3 regions of the Photobacterium sp. GB-1 genome follow, and region 3 is predicted to be linked to each of the others. Evidence: riboswitches for the same ligand, from Rfam matches in the RefSeq annotation. Region 3 holds a riboswitch; each other region holds the start of a gene.
What was found. Region 3 has a riboswitch for thiamine pyrophosphate ahead of thiD (bifunctional hydroxymethylpyrimidine kinase/phosphomethylpyrimidine kinase). Riboswitches for the same ligand answer to the same signal wherever they lie in the genome.
Positions count from the first base shown of each region.

Region 1: linked by a shared signal. The riboswitch ahead of thiC (phosphomethylpyrimidine synthase ThiC) and the one ahead of thiD (bifunctional hydroxymethylpyrimidine kinase/phosphomethylpyrimidine kinase) in region 3 are both predicted to bind thiamine pyrophosphate.
Region 2: linked by a shared signal. The riboswitch ahead of thiB (thiamine ABC transporter substrate binding subunit) and the one ahead of thiD (bifunctional hydroxymethylpyrimidine kinase/phosphomethylpyrimidine kinase) in region 3 are both predicted to bind thiamine pyrophosphate.

Region 1 covers NZ_PYOB01000016.1:17-3,294, forward strand. The annotation lists rRNA gene rrf (5S ribosomal RNA) at 1-101, shown strand, start outside; tRNA gene C9J45_RS14640 (tRNA-Asp) at 167-243, shown strand; gene crcB (fluoride efflux transporter CrcB) at 461-844, opposite strand; gene C9J45_RS14650 (universal stress protein) at 1,050-1,472, shown strand; TPP riboswitch at 1,597-1,694, shown strand; gene thiC (phosphomethylpyrimidine synthase ThiC) at 1,813-3,278, shown strand, end outside.
Region 2 covers NZ_PYOB01000013.1:70,872-74,149, forward strand. The annotation lists gene leuD (3-isopropylmalate dehydratase small subunit) at 1-402, shown strand, start outside; gene C9J45_RS13520 (DUF547 domain-containing protein) at 543-1,325, shown strand; TPP riboswitch at 1,353-1,466, shown strand; gene thiB (thiamine ABC transporter substrate binding subunit) at 1,580-2,569, shown strand; gene thiP (thiamine/thiamine pyrophosphate ABC transporter permease ThiP) at 2,582-3,278, shown strand, end outside.
Region 3 covers NZ_PYOB01000028.1:18,743-22,020, forward strand. The annotation lists gene C9J45_RS18935 (M66 family metalloprotease) at 1-609, shown strand, start outside; gene thiD (bifunctional hydroxymethylpyrimidine kinase/phosphomethylpyrimidine kinase) at 691-1,536, opposite strand; TPP riboswitch at 1,636-1,736, opposite strand; tRNA gene C9J45_RS18945 (tRNA-Val) at 2,003-2,079, opposite strand; tRNA gene C9J45_RS18950 (tRNA-Val) at 2,120-2,196, opposite strand; tRNA gene C9J45_RS18955 (tRNA-Val) at 2,237-2,313, opposite strand; tRNA gene C9J45_RS18960 (tRNA-Val) at 2,352-2,428, opposite strand; gene C9J45_RS18965 (DUF5062 family protein) at 2,648-2,908, opposite strand; gene C9J45_RS18970 (DUF3080 domain-containing protein) at 3,040-3,278, opposite strand, start outside.

The sequences.
Region 1 (3,278 bases), on a different contig from region 3:
GTTATGGACCCACCTGATCCCATGCCGAACTCAGTAGTGAAACGTAATAGCGCCGATGGTAGTGTGGGGTCTCCCCATGTGAGAGTAGGACATCGCCAGGCTTCAAATTTAAGATACTTGTTCTGAACGATAGGTATCGGATAAAACGAAAGTTTTATCTCCGTGTGGAGCGGTAGTTCAGTTGGTTAGAATACCGGCCTGTCACGCCGGGGGTCGCGGGTTCGAGTCCCGTCCGCTCCGCCACTTTATTAAAGAAACCTGAATCGAAAGATTCAGGTTTTTTTTTCGTCTGAAGATAAGTGCTATAAACATAGCTAAGAAATATATAGCGTTACTTAGAATTTTAATCTAAATAGAGTAATGAATTACTTGTTGTTCTTCTTCATTAGCATAAAGTGATGACTCGTTTAATTTAGATATAAAAAAACCGCCATGCAGGCGGTTTTTTATCGGTTATCTATTAACTTTTCATCATAAGCTGGTAGCCAACATAACAAGCAGCAATGCTGACAATAACGTTAAGTAAAATGTTTAAGCCTGCTTTGAAAAATTCACCTTGTTGCATCAAGACAACATTGTCCATTGAGAACGTGGAGAATGTTGTTAGTGCGCCTAGGAAGCCTAAACCGATAATAGGTCGCCATGGTGCAGCTTCAATCATTCCTTGATTAAGTGCTGACATCAATAGCCCCATGATCAAGGAGCCCAGCACGTTTACGGTTAAAGTACCGTATGGGAAGCCACGGCCAAATAGCATTACGCATAGCTCAGAAATGAGGTATCTTGAGCAGGCGCCGAATGCACCACCAAGCGCGATGAATCCTAGTAATAAATATTGGCTCATTGGGATCTCGTTTATATTTTTAGGTAATGATAGAAAGCGCTCATGATAATCGCTAGCGAGAAAAGTGAGAACTCTCCAAAAATGCAATCATTGATTTAAGTTAATATTAAATAGTCAGCGTAATACTTAGTTGTATAGCTATATTTATAGCATCATAATCATAAATAATGAATTTACTATGAGCCTTAGCTCAAGGAGGCTAGGTATGTCGCTTTACCAAACAGTGTTATTAGCGGTTAATCCTGAAGATAAAAATGCGCATAAATTGATGGTGAAAGCTGGCGTTATCGCTGAGCAAAATCACGCTGATTTACATGTTGCTTATGTTGAGCCAGGGATCGGAAACGTAAGTTTTATTGATGTGGAAGTTGAGCTACAAGAAGAGCATGATGCGATTGCAAAAAAACGCATGAAAGAGTTATCTGATTTAATTACAGCTTCTTCTCATAAAGTTAAAGCGATACATACTGCAGATGGCGATGTTTCAAAGCATATAGAGGCTTTAGCAAAAGAACTGAATGCTAGCCTAGTGATCACCGGTTACCATAAATCGACTTTTCACTTGTTTGGTGATTTAAGTGATTCTTTGGCTAATCACCTAGGTTGTGATGTATTAATTTCACAGTAACAACGAATAAAATATGCAATGTAATAATAAGCCGTGTTGATGCACGGCTTTTTGTTGTTTGTCACTTTTTATTATTTTTCTCAGTATAAAGGTTGTTGCACTATAACGGCTTCTTTATACTCATTGCTACTTGTCGGAGTGCCATATGGCTGAGACCGCATTGCGGGATCCGTTGAACCTGATCAGGCTAATACCTGCGAAGGGAACGAGAGAATGTCTTCTGCTACATATCTTAAGGGATCACTGTATGCATCTGCATAGCTGTACTTAGGTACACACCTCTTGTTTACGCCCATCCGCCAAGCATTTTCCCCTACATTGAAAAATCAAGGAAACTGCTATGTCGAATCGCAAGCAAGCGAGACTGGAAGCGAAACAATTTATTGAATCATTAACAGCACAACCATACCCGAACTCACAGAAAGTGTATGTTCAAGGTAGCCGTCCTGATGTGCTTGTTCCTATGCGTGAAATCACTTTAGCTGATAGCTTGGTTGGTGGCGGTAAAGATAATCCTATCTTTGAGCCTAACGAGCCTATTCGCGTTTACGACACTTCTGGTTTTTACACTGATCCTGAAAAAAACATCGATATCTATAATGGCTTGCCGTTAGTGCGTGAGCAATGGATCGCAGAGCGTGACGATACTGAATTACTAGAAGGGTTAAGCTCTGAGTATGCCAATGAACGTTTAGATGATAAGACGCTTGATGAGTTACGTTTTGCGGAACGTGCGCGTATTCGTTGTGCAAAAGCTGGGCGTTGTGTGACGCAATTACATTATGCGCGCCAAGGTATTATTACGCCTGAGATGGAATATATCGCGATCCGTGAAAATATGGGTCGTGCGAAATACCGTGATGAAGTATTAAACCAACAACATCCAGGTGTGAGCTTTGGTGCTAATTTACCAAAAGAAATTACGCCTGAGTTTGTGCGTAAAGAAGTGGCTGAAGGCCGAGCAATTATTCCTGCCAACATTAACCATCCTGAAACTGAGCCAATGATCATTGGCCGTAATTTCCTTGTTAAAGTGAATGCCAATATTGGTAACTCAGCGGTGAGTTCATCGATTGAAGAAGAAGTTGAAAAACTTGTCTGGTCGACCCGTTGGGGTGGCGATACGGTAATGGATTTATCAACTGGTCGAAATATTCACGAAACGCGTGAATGGATCATCCGTAATAGCCCTGTTCCGATTGGTACTGTACCTATGTACCAAGCACTTGAAAAAGTAAATGGTGTGGCTGAGAACCTTAACTGGGAAGTGTTCCGTGACACATTACTAGAGCAAGCTGAGCAAGGGGTGGATTACTTCACTATCCATGCTGGCGTACTGCTTCGTTATGTACCTATGACGGCGAAACGTGTAACCGGTATTGTATCGCGTGGCGGCTCTATCATGGCGAAGTGGTGTTTGGCACACCATAAAGAAAGCTTCCTCTATCAGCACTTCCGTGAGATTTGTGAGATCTGTGCGCAATACGATATTTCACTATCACTGGGCGATGGCTTGCGTCCAGGTTCTGTAGCCGATGCTAATGATGAAGCCCAGTTTAGTGAACTACGCACATTAGGTGAGTTAACTAAAATTGCATGGGAATACGATGTGCAGGTCATGATTGAAGGCCCCGGTCACGTACCCATGCACATGATTAAAGAAAACATGGAAGAGCAGCTAGAGCATTGTCATGAAGCGCCATTCTATACCTTAGGCCCACTGACGACAGACATCGCACCGGGTTATGATCATATTACATCGGGTATTGGTGCGGCGATGATTGGCTGGTATGGCTGTGCAATGCT
Region 2 (3,278 bases), on a different contig from region 3:
CAAGGCGCGAGTATTTTACTGGCGCGTGAAAACTTTGGTTGTGGCTCTTCTCGTGAACATGCACCGTGGGCGCTTGCTGATTACGGTATCCAAGTTATGATTGCGCCAAGCTTTGCCGATATTTTCTATGGTAACTCGATCAATAACCAAATGGTGCCCGTACGTCTCTCTGAGCAAGACGTTGACACTTTATTTAAGTATGTCGATGAAAATGAAGGCGCACAGATCACGGTTGATCTTGAAAAAATGATCGTCAGTGCGGATGGTAAAGAGTACACCTTTGAAATTGATGAATTCCGTCGTCACTGCCTATTAAATGGCTTAGACAATATCGGTTTGACACTGCAACACGAAGATAAAATTACAGACTTTGAAAACCGTATTCCTCGCTTCTTAGCGTAATCGTACATCATCTGAAATCGGACGCCCTGTTTAATATAAACAGGGCGTTTTTATTTAAAATATCAAAAAGATAATGAAATTAGCCAATACTTATTACGGTCTTAATCAATATTGTTACTTATTATATTAATAGGAAAAATATGCGTATTGTTATTGCCACTTGGCTGCTGTTATTCACTCTGCCGATCTTTGCTGCGCCAAAATCCGAACTCTGGTCATATTGGCAACCTCATGATCCTAAAAACACAAACAAGATCAGTCATCAAGATTGGCAGCAACTACTCGATAAATATCTTGTCATTCAACCGGATCAAACCTTATTTCGTTATAACCAAGTATCAAGTGCAGACAAACAAAAGCTAGCAACTTATATTAAGCGACTCAGTGCCCAAAATCCTCACCGTTATAATCGTGATGTTCAATTTGCCTATTGGGTTAATTTATATAACGCCCTAACCGTTCAATTAATTATTGATAATTACCCTGTAAAATCAATCACTAAATTGGGAGGTTTATTTAGCTTTGGACCATGGGATCAAACCATTATTACCATTAATAATAAAAAGCTAACTTTAAACGATATTGAACATCGGATCTTACGCCCTATCTGGCAAGATCCTAGGATCCACTACGCAGTCAACTGTGCCAGTCTTGGTTGTCCTGATTTACTGCCTAAAGCGTTTAATAGCGATCGATTAGACTCCCAGTTAGATCAAGCTGCAACACGTTTTATTAATAGTGAAAAAGCAATAAAAATAACAAAAAATGGCATCACACTGTCATCTATCTATGATTGGTATCAAACTGATTTTGGATCGTTAACTGAGTTACAACAACACCTTAATCATTATCGTATTACGCCTAACCTACAATTCACTCAGATCCATTACATCTATAATTGGCAACTTAATCAGAAGCTATAACTTCGATACAGTTGCAGGTACAATAGTTTGTTCTCATTGGGGAGCCATTTGGCTGAGATTGTTAGGCATACGTGCTTTATAGCAGGACCCATTGAACCTGAACCAGGTAATGCTGGCGTAGGAATTGAGATGCTCGAACATGCTTTCGAGCTCGCTGACCATTGCATGATGCAACAGCACTCAAACCTGTGCCGCTCTCTCTTTCAATTTTTGTCCCAAGGATGCAGGACATCTCGGAGCGCATAGTGAAAAAAATAAACACTCTTCTTCCCCTAATCTCTCTGTCATTAGTTGCAAGCTCAGCTTTCGCCTCAGACAATACTCTTAATGTTTATACCTACAGCTCCTTTGCTTCCGACTGGGGTCCTGGTCCTGTAGTAAAGAAAGCGTTTGAAAAACAATGTAATGGTTGTACGGTCAATTTTGTTTCTTTAGAAGATGGCGTATCGATTTTAAATCGCGTTCGTCTTGAAGGGAAAAACAGTAAAGCAGATGTGTTATTAGGGCTAGATAACAACCTAATGACAGAAGCGAAAAATACCGGCCTATTAGCAAAAAATGATGTTGATACCAGTAAGCTCACGCTTCCTAAAGGTTGGAGTGATGATACTTTCATCCCTTATGATTACGGCTATTTTGCCTTTGTGTATGACAGCGATAAACTGAAAAACCCACCAGCGAGTTTAGATGCTCTGATCAAAGATCAAAATATCAGCGTTATCTATCAAGATCCTCGTACTTCAACCCCTGGCCAAGGTCTAATGTTATGGATCAAATCGGTCTACGGTGATAAAGCCCCTGAAATGTGGCAGCAACTAGCGAAACACACCGTGACCGTCACTAAGGGTTGGTCTGAAGCCTATAACATGTTCTTAAAAGGCGAATCAGATATGGTGCTTTCATACACCACATCACCAGCCTATCACATCATTGCTGAAGACAAACACCAGTACAAAGCGGCTAACTTTAAAGAAGGCCATTATATGCAAGTTGAAGTGGCAGCGAAGATGAAAAATAGCCCACATCCAAAACTTGCCGATCAATTTATGCAATTTATTGTAAGTGATGCTTTTCAGTCACAAATTGCTACCCACAACTGGATGTATCCAGTAACAAAGCAAAGCCTACCGAAAGGTTTTGATGAACTCACCGTACCAAGCAAAGCACTTGAATTTAGTGCCGACGAAGTGGCAACACATCGCAAAGCCTGGATCCGAGAGTGGCAGCAAGCCCTCACTCAGTAATGGTTTAAGACTTTGAACAAACGCATTACCTTATTGCCCGGCATTATCAGTGCCGGGCTGATCACTTTTGTTGTTGTTGCCGCGCTCACCGCCTTAATCAGCCAAGCTAACGACTGGCAACTATCAACACTATGGCATGATCCTTATCTGCGACATGTAACAGGATTTAGCTTCTATCAAGCCATCTTGTCGACTCTATTTAGCATCATCCCAGCGATTCCCATTGCTTATGCACTCTCACGACGGCAGTTTGTAGGAAAAGCTCTGCTATTACGTTTATTTGCGATGACGCTCGTGATGCCCGTCTTGGTTGCTGTTTTTGGTTTATTATCGATTTATGGCAAAAGTGGATTGATCAGTCATAACCTAGAAATACTAGGCTTACCGCCATTAAACATTTACGGTTTAAGCGGGATCTTACTGGCGCACGTATTTTTAAACCTGCCACTGACCGTTCGTTTTCTACTGCAAAGCCTAGACGGTATCCCCGCAGAGCAACATCAGCTTGCGGCGCATTTAGGTATTACTGGCTGGAGTAAATTTCGCTTAATTGCATGGCCTCGACTACGCCAACAACTGCCGCATATCGCGGGTTTAGTCTTTATGTTGTGCTTTACCAGCTTTGCCGTGATCATGTCGCTTGGCGGTGGTCCTAAATCAACCACTATCGAGCTCGCCATATATCAAGCGTTGCGTTATGACTTTGATT
Region 3 (3,278 bases):
AGTGCAAAACCTGTGTTAGAAGGGATTAGCGATACGACTATTCAACTCGGTGATACCTTTGATGCAAAAACAGGTATTACCGCAAAAGATGCAGAAGATGGCGACATAACGGCCAATATTATTATCAAAGGTGAAGTCAATACGAGCCTAGCTGGTAACTACACTTTGAATTACCGTATTACTGACAGCGCACAACAAACCACAGAAGCGCAACGTGTTGTGACGGTTGAAGGTAGCGCAGTGTGCGAAAACACATGGAGTGCACAAAGTATTTATGTTGCAGGAGATGAAGTCAGCCACAACGGTGTGGTATGGCTAGCAGGTTGGTGGACAAAAGGTGAAGAGCCGGGAACAACGGGTGAGTGGGGTGTTTGGAAACAAATTGCAACCGAAGGTTGTACCTCAGTCAAACCAGAAGTGACGCCACCTGCGCCGGGAGAATATCCAACGTATCAAGCGGGCACAGTTTACCAACAAGGGGATATTGTTCGTGCTAGCGATGAGCAGTTATATCAATGTAAACCGTGGCCTAATTCAGGTTGGTGCTCAAGTGCTTCTTATGCCCCAGCAAGCAGTGCTTATTGGCAAGATGCTTGGACAAAACTGTAATCACATAATATTTACTATATAAATCAAAGCGGTGAGTAAAATCACCGCTTTTTTATATCAGGCTATATGATATTCCACTTATTACGCTCTATTTGGATCATGAGTGAAAAAATGATTCACAGGGCCATGACCACGACCAATATTGAGCTGATCAGCGGCTGAAATGGCAGAGGTAATATATTCTTTGCCACGCTGTGTTGCTTGTTCGATCGAATGACCTTGAGCAAGGTAAGAAGCAATAGCTGAAGAGAGGGTACAGCCAGTACCATGGGTATTGTGGGTATCAATACGTTTTGTTTTTAGCTCGATAATATCGTCACTTAATATCAATAAATCATTACTTTCTGAATCACTTTCTAGGTGCCCACCTTTAAGCAGTATGGCTTTTGTTTGTATGTCACGCAGTTTGCTGACTAATCCCAACATATCTGTATGATTGTGTGGGATCTCGCTGTTTGTCAGCGCAGCGGCTTCAGGTAAATTAGGCGTGATGAGATCAGCTAATGGAAGTAGTTTTTGTTTTAATGTACTAATGGCTGACTGTTGTAATAATAAGTCACCACTGGTGGCAACCATAACGGGATCAATCACAAGATAGCGTGGCTTGTACTCTTTTATTTTGTTCGCAACTAGCGTGATGATGTCACTATCGGCAAGCATGCCTATTTTAACGGCTTGAATGTTGAGATCGGTAAAAACAGCATCTAACTGTTGTTCTATCATCACAAGAGGAATAGGAAGAATACCACTAACACCTTGGGTGTTTTGCGCCGTAATTGCAGTGATCACCGAACAAGCATAGCCACCAGTTGCTGAAATAGCTTTGATATCGGCTTGAATACCCGCGCCACCACTACTGTCAGAGCCAGCAATAGTTAAAACGATAGGCGTTGTAACATGGGATGTATTATTGGTGTGTGATGACATAACAGATTCCTAATTACGCGTTAGGAACCGGTGCCAAGTCTGAAAGGATCGGTTGATGTGAAGTGATGAGATCCAGTGATAACTTGGCTAAACAATACGAATATTGTTTATTTAGTTCCCTCCGCCAGTGTTAACTGGTTCAGGTTCAACGGGTCCCACTTAAATTGTGATCTCAGCATAATGCCCCCCGACTAACTCTCAAATCCTAATAGATAAACGTTTTGTTGTCACGTACTTATAAAATAAGGGGTTACATCAGCTTATAACCGAAAATGTACTCGTATGAGGTATTGTGTTTTGAATACATAAATTACGTGGTTTGGTTTACTTTTTAGTTATGAAATAGCGGTGGAAAGTCGGCGTTGTTTTAGTGGGTAATAACGAAATGGGAACAAGTTTAAAAAAGAATAGACTTTATATTTGAGGACAAAAAAACCTGCTTTTAAGCAGGCTTTTTGTTTAAATTTGGTGCGTCTGAGTGGACTCGAACCACCGACCCCTACCATGTCAAGGTAGTACTCTAACCAGCTGAGCTACAGACGCAAATCGTGTTAATTAATGATTACTGGTTTAAATCATTAATTGGTACGAACGAGTGGACTCGAACCACCGACCTCTACCATGTCAAGGTAGCGCTCTAACCAGCTGAGCTACGCTCGTATAAGATGAACTGATTAAGTGTGAATCACTTCATAATATTTGGTGCGTCTGAGTGGACTCGAACCACCGACCCCTACCATGTCAAGGTAGTACTCTAACCAGCTGAGCTACAGACGCAAATTGTATATTTATGATTTCTGGTTTTAATCATAAATTGGTACGAACGAGTGGACTCGAACCACCGACCTCTACCATGTCAAGGTAGCGCTCTAACCAGCTGAGCTACGCTCGTAATATGTTCTACTGAACGACAAGCATATTAGCGAGTCACTTGTAACGAGGCAAGTATTAAAGTTGGATTTTTTAGTAAATTCAGTGCGTTTGCTTGCACAATAGCCAGTTTTAATAAAATTATGGTGATGAAATAGTCGAAGTCATATTTTTAAGTAGGGCATTGCCAATTAAATGTAATGTGTAGCGCAACAGAATGTGCGCTACACAAGCAGATAGGTTAGTTTAAAAGTTCGTGATCGGGCGGAAGTAAGCGGCTGATCCATAAAACCAGCTTATGTTTCATATGAACGCCGTCCTCTTGATCCACGGCAAGAGGAGTGATTTGTTTACAATCAACCAGTAAGCGATAAATACACTCAACACGGTCGGTAGAGCCAACACTGCGGTCTAAATCGCCAAAACCTTGTTTTTTCGCGAATGCAAAGCCTATTTCTAATGCTTTTTTGAGAAGTTTTGCTTCATTCTTGGTTTTCTTCATGCGTATCTCCTATATCCCTTAGCGAAAATATATACAAATTTATTGTCTTCGCGACTGTAGAAGCTGAGTTTAAATTTTAGTTTAAAGCTCAAATTTTTGAAGCAAAGTTATTCTATCAAATTAGAATAAAGTTATTGTCCAACTTTGAATTTACATTGTTTAAACAGACGTTGCCAGAATTTAACGTGCGCTAATGTGGCTTCATGAAATTGCTGATACAGATCGCCATCAACATAGAATGCTATATAGGTTTGCATCGGTGAGGAGAGGTGAATATTCGGTTGATTCAATTGTTGAAGTATCTGCTGTAAAACGGGCTGTATTTGTCGATATTGTGAATCAAGTGTTGATAAATAAGGCTGGATAGTTG